Regions from separate parts of the Exiguobacterium sp. s11 genome, predicted to be linked through region 3. Evidence: riboswitches for the same ligand, from Rfam matches in the RefSeq annotation. Region 3 holds a riboswitch; each other region holds the start of a gene.
The links. A riboswitch is a leader RNA that binds a small molecule or an ion and turns the genes downstream of it on or off. The one in region 3 is predicted to bind thiamine pyrophosphate.
Positions count from the first base shown of each region.

Region 1: another riboswitch for thiamine pyrophosphate. It lies ahead of thiD (bifunctional hydroxymethylpyrimidine kinase/phosphomethylpyrimidine kinase); the one in region 3 lies ahead of KNQ12_RS01195 (ECF transporter S component).
Region 2: another riboswitch for thiamine pyrophosphate. It lies ahead of tenA (thiaminase II); the one in region 3 lies ahead of KNQ12_RS01195 (ECF transporter S component).

Region 1 is NZ_JACSNF010000006.1:101,495-105,713, forward strand. It holds gene KNQ12_RS15480 (murein hydrolase activator EnvC family protein) at 79-1,356, shown strand; TPP riboswitch at 1,420-1,530, shown strand; gene thiD (bifunctional hydroxymethylpyrimidine kinase/phosphomethylpyrimidine kinase) at 1,645-2,448, shown strand; gene thiM (hydroxyethylthiazole kinase) at 2,429-3,196, shown strand; gene thiE (thiamine phosphate synthase) at 3,186-3,824, shown strand; gene KNQ12_RS15500 (hypothetical protein) at 3,836-4,219, shown strand, end outside.
Region 2 is NZ_JACSNF010000002.1:278,991-283,209, reverse strand. It holds gene KNQ12_RS09085 (glycoside hydrolase family 3 protein) at 1-541, shown strand, start outside; gene KNQ12_RS09080 (hypothetical protein) at 572-868, opposite strand; gene tenA (thiaminase II) at 920-1,615, opposite strand; TPP riboswitch at 1,690-1,796, opposite strand; gene KNQ12_RS09070 (DUF1002 domain-containing protein) at 1,990-2,871, shown strand; gene abc-f (ribosomal protection-like ABC-F family protein) at 3,151-4,219, shown strand, end outside.
Region 3 is NZ_JACSNF010000001.1:193,672-197,890, forward strand. It holds gene KNQ12_RS01185 (GNAT family N-acetyltransferase) at 1-1,397, shown strand, start outside; gene KNQ12_RS01190 (50S ribosomal protein L25/general stress protein Ctc) at 1,688-2,365, shown strand; TPP riboswitch at 2,461-2,560, shown strand; gene KNQ12_RS01195 (ECF transporter S component) at 2,661-3,233, shown strand; gene KNQ12_RS01200 (ABC transporter ATP-binding protein) at 3,230-4,219, shown strand, end outside.

The DNA.
Region 1 (4,219 bases), on a different contig from region 3:
CTATAATCTATTTCAGATATGAGAGAAACTTGAATACTATAATAAAAAATGAAAATACATAAGTGAGGAAAACGATATATGCTAAAAAAACTAATTTCTACCATTGTTTTAGGGGCATTACTTACAACAGGTACACAACCGATCGCGGCAGCAACGATTAAAGAAAAAAAGGCTGAAAATGCCGCTGAACAACGTAAATTAGAAAAAGAGATTAAAAAGCAAGAAGCTAAAATTTCAAAAGAACAACGTCAAATCAATCGAATCGACGCAGCGATTAACGAAAAGATTTTCCAAGTTTCCGAAAAAAATAAACAAATTAAACAGTTAAGCAATCGAATCGATGAGTTAAAGGCAGACATCGTTCGTTACGAGGAGATGCTACAGAAGCAGGAAGAACTACTCGGTGATCGTTTACGTGTTTTCCAAGAAAACGATGGAAACTCGATTAAGTGGGAAGAAGTCATTTTTGGATCAAAGGATTTAGGTGATTTATTCAGCCGTGTCATGGCGGGTAAAAAGATTGCTGAACAAGATGATAAAATGATTTCAGATTACATCGCGACGCAACAAAAATTAGCAGAAGCAAAGCAAGCACTCGTTGAGAAAAAAGCGGAGCAAATGCAAGAAAAGAAAGTATTGCTTGAACAAAAAAAAGCGTTGAAAGCTCAAATGAAAGAGCGTAGTGCTACACTCAAAAAATTACGAAAAGGGAAGACGAAGTTTACGACAGAACTGTTAGACGCAAAAGAACTGCAAGCGACTCTCGAAGCGCAAGAACGTGCGATTGCGGCAGCGAAGGCAGCGGCTAAAGCAGCGGCTGAAAAAGCAGCAGCAGAGAAAGCGGCAGCTGAAAAAGCTGCTAAAGCAAGTGCTCAAGCAGCAAAACAAGCCAATAAGAATACAGAATCAACAAGTTCAGATACAACACCAATCGCTTCAGGTGGTGGGAAATTTGTCCGACCATCTTCTGGTGGGGTATCACAAGGATTCGGACCAGCTAGTGGAGCAAACGGTTATACATTCCATAATGGCGTCGATTTCAAAGGTCCCGTCGGATCTCCGATCGTCGCAGCAGCAGCCGGAACCGTCATTACAGCATCAGGTGGTGGACCTTACGGAAACCACGTCATGATTTCGCATTTCTTGGATGGAAAAGTCTATACGACGGTTTACGCTCATATGAGCTCATTATCTGTTCATGCAGGACAAACGGTCTCTCAAGGTCAGCAAGTCGGAACACTTGGTAGTACAGGGAATTCAACAGGACCACACTTACATTTCGAACTACATGTCGGAGGCTATCAATACAGTGCTTCTTCTCCTTTAAATGCAGTCAATCCATTGGCATATCTGTAATCAAAACGGGCTTCGGCTCGTTTTTTTTTCTTTCCTATGCTACAGTTAAGGCGAAACGAATACTTGAGCAACTAGGGGAGCTGGAGGAATCCGGCTGAGAGGAAAACCAATCTGTTTTCGACCCTATTACCTGAACTGGATAATACCAGCGTAGGAAAGTTGAGCCGAACGGATACCGGAATGCGTGTATAACGCTTTCGTATAGCGTCGACTGCTTTTTTACAGCGGTTGACGCTTTTTTGTCGGTCACGACTCCCTTATATTGCTCGATGGGAAGGTGAAAAGAATATGAAACATGTACTGACGATTGCGGGATCCGACTCCGGTGGTGGAGCTGGGATTCAAGCAGATTTAAAAACATTTTCAGCTTTAGGCGTTTATGGAATGAGCGTCCTGACAGCTGTCACGGCGCAAAATACGTTGGGTGTTCAAGCGGTGGAAGAGTTATCTCCAGAAATCGTAGATGCCCAGTTAACGTCGATTTTTTCAGACATTCGTGTCGATGCGATCAAAATCGGAATGGTCTCGAATGCGCAGACGATTCGTGTCATTGCTACACATCTCCGCAAACAGACAGTTCCGATCATATTAGATCCCGTCATGGTCGCTAAAGGGGGACATGCCTTATTACGGACGGAGGCTGAACAAGCATTGATTTCGGAGCTTTTACCGCTTGCGACACTCGTCACACCAAATTTACCGGAAGCGGAGCGTTTAACAGGACGATCGGTCACCAATCTAGATGAAATGCGACTGGCGATGCATCAATTAGCTACACAGACAGGGGCAGTATTACTAAAAGGTGGACATCTCTCAGGAGCTGCGACGGATTTGTTGTTTGATGGGGAAGTAGAACACCGCTTCACATCGGAACGGTTAGACAATCAACATACTCATGGAACTGGTTGTACCTTATCTGCGGCGATTGCGGCGCGGATGGCGCTTGGAGAAGATTTGACAGATAGTGTAAGACAAGCAAAGAGCTATGTCACGGAGGCGATTCGTCATGGATTTGCTCTCGGACAAGGTATTGGACCGACACATCATTTTCATTCACTTTGGAGGGATACACATGTTTACGACCATTCTTGAACACAAACCACTCATTCACCATCTGACGAACACGGTGACGATCAATGACTGCGCAAACGTCACACTCGCTGTTGGAGCATCACCCGTCATGGCGGAAGATATTCGCGAAGTAGAAGAAATGGTTAGACTCGCGCAAGCTCTTGTCTTAAACATTGGTACGATCGATTCAGACATGCAAGCAGCTCAACGACTTGCAGCCGGTGAAGCGGGACGTTTGAATGTCCCGATCGTTCTTGATCCAGTTGGAGCAGGGGCAACGACATTACGTACTGCCTTTTCTAAAGAACTCATTGATCTCGGGTGTACGGTCATCAAAGGAAATACTTCTGAAATCAAGACGTTACTTGGGGAAGACGGACGAACTAAGGGAGTCGATGCTGCGGGAGATGCAATGATGGATCGAGAAAGTATTCGTGCATTCGCTCGCAAACACAAATCTGTCCTCGTCGTGACAGGTCCGAACGACTATATCACGGATGGAACGCGCGAAATGGAATTACATGTAGGAACACCTCGTCTAGGAGACATCACGGGTACGGGCTGTATGACGGCTTCCTTGATTGCGAGCTTCCTCGGCGCAGGATATACGGCGTTTGAGGCGGCTGTTCACGGAACATTCGTCATGGGAAAAGCAGGAGAACAAGCAGTCTCTGCGCAAGGTCTTGGTGATTTTAAACGAGAATTGTTCAATGCGATCAGCCTCATGACGGAGCAAGAACTGGTGGAGGTGACAGAACGTGTCAATTGATTACTCCATCTATGCAGTGACGGATCGTCGGTACCATCCTGGCGTCGCGATCGAGACGGTCGTTGAGGAAGCTGTTTTAGGTGGTGCGACGATCGTGCAACTACGAGAAAAAACCGCACAAGGAAAGGAATTCTACGATCAGGCAGTTCGGTTGAAAAGACTGACGGATCGACACGACATTCCTTTGATCATCAATGACCGGATCGATATCGCGTTACTCGTCGAAGCTGGTTTGCATATCGGACAAGAAGACATTCCTTTAACCGCAGCACGTCAACTTTTACCAGATGCCGTGATTGGTGTGTCGGTAGCCACTGTTGCACAAGCGATTGAAGCAGAGCGAGACGGAGCATCTTATTTAGGCGTGGGGTCTCTATTTGCGACGTCATCCAAAGCAGACGCTGATTCCATGTCGCATACGATGCTTCAGGCGATTCGGGAAGCCGTACGATTACCTTTAATCGGTATTGGTGGAATCACAGCAACAAATGTCTCCACCCTTCCCATCCCGCTAGAAGGGTACGCCGTCATTTCAGAAATTTTCGCTAAAGAAGATCGGCAACTCGCTGCGCAGCAAATGACAGATGCTGTGCGAGAATGGCATCAATCACTTCAGAACAGGGTATAATCCGTTCAGAGGTGATTGTATTGAAATGGCAGACGATCCGTTTTCGCGGCTATTGGATTCGATATCGGTTAGAACCACAAATCATTCGAGTCGATAATCAGGGGATCTACCATCTAGGAAAAGTCTTATTTCCGCGTCCTAATCGTATATCTTATGAGATGGCCCTTTTATTGAAAGAAAAGTATGAAAGACGCTACAAACGTCCGTTGTATATTAAAACGAGCTCGATTGCGACGGAAATTTGGGGACATACTCATTTAGACATCTATTACCGGGCACTTCTTCGTCTACCGATTCCGACTCGGCTACGACAGCGCTATTCGAACCGATTAGAGAGTACGAAAATCATTGATATCGGCGTACGCGCTGTCGATCAAAATCGAATCGTCTGGGAT
Region 2 (4,219 bases), on a different contig from region 3:
GGCGGATCAAACGGACAGCATGAAAAAGACGATCGCTTCCCTACCGAAGAATCGGAACTGGCACGTGACGACAGCGAATTACTCGGCTACTACGCTACCGCTCGACCAAAACCCGACATTACGGGCGCAACTCGATGCAGCAGATTACATCATCGTCGGTTCCAACGTCAACACGAGTGCTAAACTACTACCTACTGCACCAGAACAAGCGATTCCGGCTTCGATCTTCCGCTATGTGAAACAAACGGATACACCATCCGTCCTGCTCAGTCTCCGTAACCCATACGATGTCGCCGTTCAACCGGACGCACCGGCACACGTCCTCGTCTATGGCTTCAAAGGCGATCCAAACGGTCCAGACTCCGAAGCAGGCAATCTAAAATCAGCGGGACCGAACCTGCCTGCAGGTATCCGAGCGATCTTCGGAACGTTCAAACCGCAAGGCACTTTACCGGTTGATGTGCCGGTCTTTCAGAACGGTGTCTTTACCGATCAACTGCATCTCGAATTCGGTGACGGCTTTAAAAACTGGAAAAAATGATGACGTGATACACCAAAAGACCGAAGCTCCTTAAAGGATGCCTCGGTCTTTTAGTGATTGATACGGATATTCAGCTTCTTCTTTCGCACGATGGTAGACGCGGTATAACCAATAAGTCAGTAGTGCATAGACGACGATGACAAGAACAGCAGAAATGTAGCTCCCCATGCTATACGCTACCTTAAAGTTACGTGTCGAAGCGGATATACCGGATAACACGATTAATATCGGAATGATGTATCCAAGAAATCTTACTTTGACTCTACCAAGCATTCGTTGTACAGCATATGCTGCACTGATCACAAGTGCGATCACGATGATTTCCATTCCAATCCCTACTCTCACTAAATGGTATTCCTAATTCTACCATCTAGTGATTCAAGAAGATACCGCTCGTGCTGGAATCGTTTCGTAAACTGACGCAAATGTCTCTTCCGTCCACCCCATGTGCCAGAAGAGTAACTCATAGTAACAACTCGTCACGAAATGACGTTTCATCCGCTCGCGTTCCGTCGGGCTCGCTTGCTCCGCCAGCGCATCAAGCCGTGCAATCTGTTCAAAGACGACCTTTTCAAACCATTCCGAGCTATACGTGTCGATCCATTGCTGATAGATTTTTTCTTCCGGAGTACACGTCAGTAATTGCTGTCCGACTTCATAATACAACCAGTAACATGGCAAGATGGCAGCAATCGTCTCACCGAGCGTTCCTTCACTCGCATGATGCATGTGCGAGACATACGCATATGCTGTCGGTGCCGGTTCAAATGCTTCAAGGTCTGCTGCCGTAATACCGAGCGGCTCAAAAAATGATTGATGTAAGCTCAACTCTGCCTCATAAGTCGAAGTCGCATGTTCGGCAAGTGTCGCGATCGTCGCGAAGTCGTCTGCTTTTGATGCTGCCTTCGCTTGAATCTTCGCAAAATGTTTTAAGTAATAGGCATCCTGCATGACGTAATGCCGAAATTTCGAGAGCGGTAACGTCCCCTCCCCGATTCCTTGTACGAATGGGTGCGTAAAACTACTATCCCAATACGCTTGTGCCGCTTGTTTGATTTCTTGTGTGAACGTCATGATCTCATCCTCCTCGTTTAGTTATGAAACGAAAAAACACCACCCCGAAACACACGGGCATGGCGCAAGAAGAACAAGACTTGACGCCACTTCCCTCCGTAAGTACGAACTTAATCAGGTTCAAAGGGTCCGAACGTCTTCGTTCGTCTCAGTCGGTCTACCGACTCCCCTAGTGGTCATTATTCGATTCAAATTCACTATAGCATGCTGAAAACGGAAGTCAAGTTGTCTCCTTTTCGCTATACTATGGAGTGTCAGAAGACGGATATCGTCTCCATCTGCAGACCGATTCCGAACAGACATCGTTCCCGTACACTAAATTTAGTACCTGATACTATAATTCATTCTGTTACTTACAATTGGAGGATTTCATTATGCATACACCAACAAAAATCATGGCATCAGCCGTTATCGCTTCTGCTTTATTACTCCCAACAGCCGCATCCGCCGAACAAGTCGTCGATAAGACGATCGTCACACTCGGGGAGTCGCTCGGCGCAAAAGATAAAGCATGGGTGCTTTCACGTCTCAATGCACCGGAAGGCATCACACCGATCATCGCCACTTCTGCTGACGAGGAAAAATATCTCGGGAAAAACATCCCACAGTCGCAAAAAGGCGGCAACATGTATTCGTCGGCTAAAATCGAACTGACGGAAAAAGGAGATGGACTCTCCGTCTCGACGGAAAACATCACATGGGTGACGAAGGATATGTATCTCAACGCTCTCGTCACAGCGGGTGTCAAAGATGCCGACATCACGATTACTTCCCCTTACAAGGTGACCGGGACATCGGCACTGACAGGAATAATGAAGGCGTACGATCAAACTTCCGCTGAAACCGGGATAAAGTTAAGTGACGAACGCAAGGATTTAGCACAGCAAGAATTATTGGTCACATCAGACGTTGGAAAAACGGTCGGCACGGATAAAGTCGCTGACTTGATGAATGAGATCAAGGCTGAGATCGCCAATCAAAAACCGGAAACCAAAGTCGAGATCGAAAACTTGATCGTCCAAGTCATTCAAAATAACAATATCCAGTTGTCTGACGCACAAATGGACCGGTTGACGAATCTATTCAATCAAATGGAGCAAGCGAACATCAACTGGGGACAAATCGAAAGTGGACTCAAAAATGCGGGACAAGACATCCATGCCTTCGCAACATCAGAAGAAACGAAAGGGTTTTTTGCTAAACTATTCGATGGACTCAGTGACTTCTTCAGTTCAATCGCAGGTGTGTTCAAATAATTCAGACTTCCGTAACTGACAAAAAAATAGTAAACTAGATGTATCTGAAACGAAAGGTGGTGTGAAAAGATGGACTTTGCCGCGTGCAAACACTGGTTGATGGAACAATTGTATCTGTTGCGCGCGATTTTTCATGGAATGGCGTTCTAAGGCACCCGTCTGCCCTTTTTTAGAACTTCATGATTGAAAAATACAGCAAAGCGCATCTTTCACACGATAGGGAGAGTGCTGTTTGCGCTCTCCTTTTTTTGATGCGCGCGAAAGGATCAACTTACTATGATGATTTGCGACATTCAACACCTGACCAAACAATTCGGAGGCGAGACAATTTTAACGGATGTTTCCCTCTTCTTAAACGAACACGACCGTGTCGGTCTGATTGGACGAAACGGGAGTGGTAAAACGACATTACTCCGCTTGCTTGCTCGCCTTGAGCAACCGGACGGTGGTGTCATCTATCAAAAGAGCGGTTTGACGATCGGCTATTTAGAACAACTTCCTGTATATAGTGAGACGATGACCGGACTCGACGTCCTTTGGACAGCGTTTGAAGACATCCTCGCGATCCGTTCTCGGATGCAACAGTTGGAGCAAATGATGGCGACAGCACCAGAGAATCTTGATGCGTTACTCGCACGATATGCGGAAGCGACGAATGCGTTCGAACAAAAGGATGGCTATCTACTCGACTCGAAGATCGAGCGCATGGTGAACGGGTTACACCTTCGTCCGTTACTCACTCGTCCTTTCCACCAGTTGAGCGGTGGTGAACAGACGAAGATTTGTCTCGGTCGCATGTTACTCATGGAGCCAAATCTACTCATTCTTGATGAACCGACGAACCATCTCGATTTAGCTGCCGTGGAATGGCTGGAGCAGTTCTTACGGGACTATACAGGGACCATCCTGCTCGTCTCTCACGACCGGGTCTTCTTAGACGCCGTCGTCACCTCGATCGTTGAACTCGAAGACGGTGAACTGACAGCCTATATAGGGAACTACAGCGCGTTCGTCGTCGAACGAGAACGTCGCTTGATGGAACAGTTCCACGCCTACCAAGAGCAACAGAAAAAAATAAAGAAAATGAAGGAAGCGATTCGTCGACTCCGGCAATGGGCAAACGAAGCATCTCCACCGAGTGAGAAATTATTCCGTAAAGCAAAATCGATGGAACGGGCACTCGAGCGGATCGAACGGATTAAACGACCACAACTCGAAGCCAAAACCGCTGACGTCTCTTTTTCTTCTACCGATCACTCGAGCCAAGTCGTCTTTCGCGCTGAAGAACTCTCGTTTTCTTACGGAACCCGCCACATTTTTGATAACGTTTCGTTCGAGATCATGGCAC
Region 3 (4,219 bases):
AGGAAGACGATCGACTCGTCGCGATGATTGCTATTCGAAAGCATCGTCCTTTTTCGCTTGAAGAAAAGGGCGTGACGTTAGATGAGACACTGACGGACCCAGCGGAAATCCGTTTACTCAGCGTTCGTCCCGAATACCGCAATAGTCGTACGTTCATGCAATTGATGCGCTTTTTGATGGTCTACTTGGAGCGGGAAACGATTGATCATGTCTATATCAGTGGTACGACACGGGAAGCTAAACTATATGCGCGGTTCGGCTTCACCCCAATCTCAGCAACGCTCGGTAGTGGCGATGCCCAGTTCGTACCGATGTTGTTGTCACGCGCAACATACGAACGATCCGTCATCGCGGACGTTTTACGTCCTCTGCATTTTCTAGCCGGTCCGGTCGAGGTTGCACCAACAGTCCGCCAAGCGGCGCAACAAGCACCGCGCCCGCATCGGACGTCTTCGATGCGACAGCTCGATCAAGATTTACGTGGTCGGATGTGTCAGTTGCTGGATTTACCACATGTCTCGATGGCTGTCGGCAGTGGCACCCTCGCCAACGATATCGTCGCACAACAACTGAGTGGACATGGGTTGATCCTAAACGGTGGTGAGTTCGGTCAACGCTTGATTGATCACGCGGCACGAGCTGGGAAGTCCTTTGATGTCCACTCGCTTCCACCCGGTCACCCGATAGACTTGGAACAACTCGCGAGTCAACTGCATCAAACGGAATACGACTGGATCTGGTTGACGCACTGTGAGACGTCAACGGGCGTCCTCTACGATCTCGATGCGGTAAAAGCGCTGTTAGAACAACGAACCGCACTCATCGTCGATGCGATCAGCGCCGTCGGAACCGGGCGTTTCTCGTATGACGGCTGCAGATTCGTCACGACCGTCTCCGGAAAAGCAATTGGTGGTTTACCGGGTCTTGCGTTCATCGGTCACATAGATCGCGTCTTACCTTCTCCACATATTCCACGTTATCTGGATCTAGGACTCTATGCGGAAGGCGTCGCCTTTTCCGGCTCATCGAACTTGTTGCTTGCTTGTCAGGCAGCGCTCGATGCCCTTGATCTCGATCAAGCCGCCATCAAGATGACCTATCTCGAACAGGCCGTTCGAGCGACTGGTTTCAACCTGCTTGCGACTCAAGAAGCACAAGCGCCGGGAATTCTGACGATCGTCCATCCGTCGGCAACCGCTTTAGGAGACGCTCTCCGGATCCAGGGCTATCATGTTCAATATGAAAGCGACTATCTCGTCCATAATCAATGGCTCCAAATCTCAACGATGGGACACACGACGATGCGGCACATCGAACGTCTCATCCGAGTATTAGTCCGTGAAAACCAACGCATCACCATAAAAAATGAGAAAAATGAAAGACCTCTTAACCCTTGATTTCAAGCGGTTTGGAGGTCTTTCGACTTTAAAAAATAAAAAATAGAGGTTTAAGGATTTAAAACATAGGGGTATAAACTCACTAGCACCGCATCAAACGGTGACTTACTCACACATGTTTCTCAATATCAGCGTAATGACCTGGGAGAGAAATGCAAAGTCACGAAAGCGTCAGATTCAATGCGAGTCTGGAACCGATTGTCTTAGCATATTTAAATTGTTCAGGACTTGTCCTGCTCCTACATTCATTACCTTTTGAGGGCTATACCAAATTCAAGGGGGAAATGAACATGTCAGTTAAATTAACAGCCGAAAAACGCGAGGTACGTCCACGCTCACTCCGTAAACAATTACGTCATGAAGGAAAAGCTCTTGGTGTCGTGTATGGTTACAAAGTGGAAAGTACACCAATCGCATTTGAAGAAAAAGAATTGCTTAAAATCGTTCGAGAAAACGGTGAGAACGTCTTGATTTCACTGAAACTCGACGGTAAAAATATTAACGTCTTAATCAACCGTCGTGATATGGATGTATTCACACCAACTGTCGATCACGTTGAATTCATCGCCGTTAAAATGGATGAAGAGACAGAAGTCGAAGCAGACGTCGTACTCGTCGGCGAAGCAGCTGGTGCTAAAGTCGGTGGATTCCTGTCACAGACACTCTTTAAAGTAACAGTCGCAGCAACACCAGATAAATTACCAGAGAACGTCGAAGTCGACGTCACAAACCTCGAAATCGGCGATTCGATCTCTGTAGCTGATCTTCCGGAACAAAAAGATTTCCGTATCGTCACAGAAGGCGACATTCAAGTCGCAGCTGTCGTCGAATCAACGCTTGAACAAGAGCTTGAGGAAATCGAAGAAGCAGAAGCTGAGGCACAAGCGGAAGCTGGCGAAGACAACGAAGCGGAAGCTACGGAAGAGTCTTCAGAAGAAGCAAAAGAAGAGAACGAAGACAACAAATAAGTCGTTTAACGATACGCCTTTCGTGGCGTATCGTTTTTTTGTGTCTTGACAATAGACAGAAGATTGCCTAAAGTGAACAGCGTATCATCTATTACCATATCCACTAGGGGAGCCCATTTGGCTGAGACGATTCACTTCGGACCCTTCGAACCTGATCTAGTTCATACTAGCGTAGGAAAGTGGAGCGATCACATCCAATGACTCCTGCTGCGCGCAGTTTTTCTGAGGACCGCTCTCTTTTTTACGGAGGGCGGTCTTTTTTGGTGTCTCCCCCACTTAAAGGAGGACGAACACGATGCAACACTGGAAAATGAAAGAAATCATGGTCATGATGATGCTCGCCGTCGCTTGCGGCGTCATCTATCTCGGTTGGTCAACACTCTGGTTACCGATATCTGCAATCTTCGGACCAGTCGGTGCCAACTGGATGTTTGGGATCTGGATCATCGCGAGCCCGCTCGTCGCAGCAATCATTCAAAAACCAGGTGCTGCCCTCATCGCGGAAATCGTCGCGGCAGCCGTCGAGCTGTTCACGGGTAGTCACTTTGGCTTATCGGCTCTACTGATCGGGGTCTGCCAAGGACTTGGTGCGGAACTCGTCTTCGCGATGACGCGTTATCGCCGTTATGACACCTGGACATTGATGTTATCGGGTGTTGGAGCCGCAATTGGTAGCATCGTCTATAGTCTGATCGCGAACGGATTCGGTTACTACACGACGACGACGTTGCTTGCGACAACAGGTTTACAAATGATTAGTGGTGCATTACTCGGCGGCTTGCTTGCAGCGATTCTCATCCGTCGCCTTGTTGCGACCGGTGTCTTGAACGGGTTTGCGGCAGGACGTGCGAAACGGGAAGTCGCATGATTACTGTCGACGATCTCAGCATCCGCTATCCCGGTCAGATGAAATCGGTGCTCAATCATGTATCGCTGACGATCGAACACGGAACGACCCTTCTGCTCGGACGCAGTGGGAGTGGCAAGACGACACTGCTTCATGCCCTAGCCGGACTGACACCGGAGACGATCGAAGTCGAACAGACTGGTACAGTTACCCGGTCCGGTTCGGTCGGAGTCTTATTTCAAAATCCAGAAGAACAGTTCTGCATGGAAACGATCGGACGCGAAATCGCTTTTAGTTTAGAAAACCGGTCGATTCCACGCGAAGAGATGGAGGAACGCATTGAACGCTTACTCGCACTCGTTGGTCTCCCTCTCCCCTTCTCGACACCAATCGCGAGTCTATCCGGGGGGATGAAACAACGCCTCGCGCTCGCCGCGGTCCTGGCACTTGAGCCGACGATTTTATTACTAGATGAACCAACGGCTCAGATTGACCCGATCGGGCAACACGAGCTGATGGCGTTGATCTTTCGGATTCAGAAAGAACATGATTTAACGATCGTCTTGATCGAGCACCAACTCGATGTCTGTTTGCCGTATGTCGATCAGATCATCTTACTTGAAGACGGATCGGTGACTGCAACGGCGCATCCGCAGGATTTGTTCCCGCAGGGGTATAAAGAGCTTCAATCGAAAGGGATCGCTGTTCCCTCTTTGTATCCGTACACGTTAGAGACGTTACCCATAGATGGACCACAAGCAGCGCGACTTCACGTGCTTCCTCCAGTCGCTACAGCAGGCACTGCCTTGTTACACGTCGCTGCATTATCGACGAAAGCACCTTACCCGCTGACCGATGCGACATTTTCCCTGAAGACGGGAGAATGGGTGATGCTGCTCGGGGCAAACGGATCCGGGAAAAGTACGTTGCTTGCAACACTCGGGCGGTTGCTCTCGCATCAAGGAACATATCGGTTCCAGGAACGTCCGGCTCAGCGTTACTCCCGG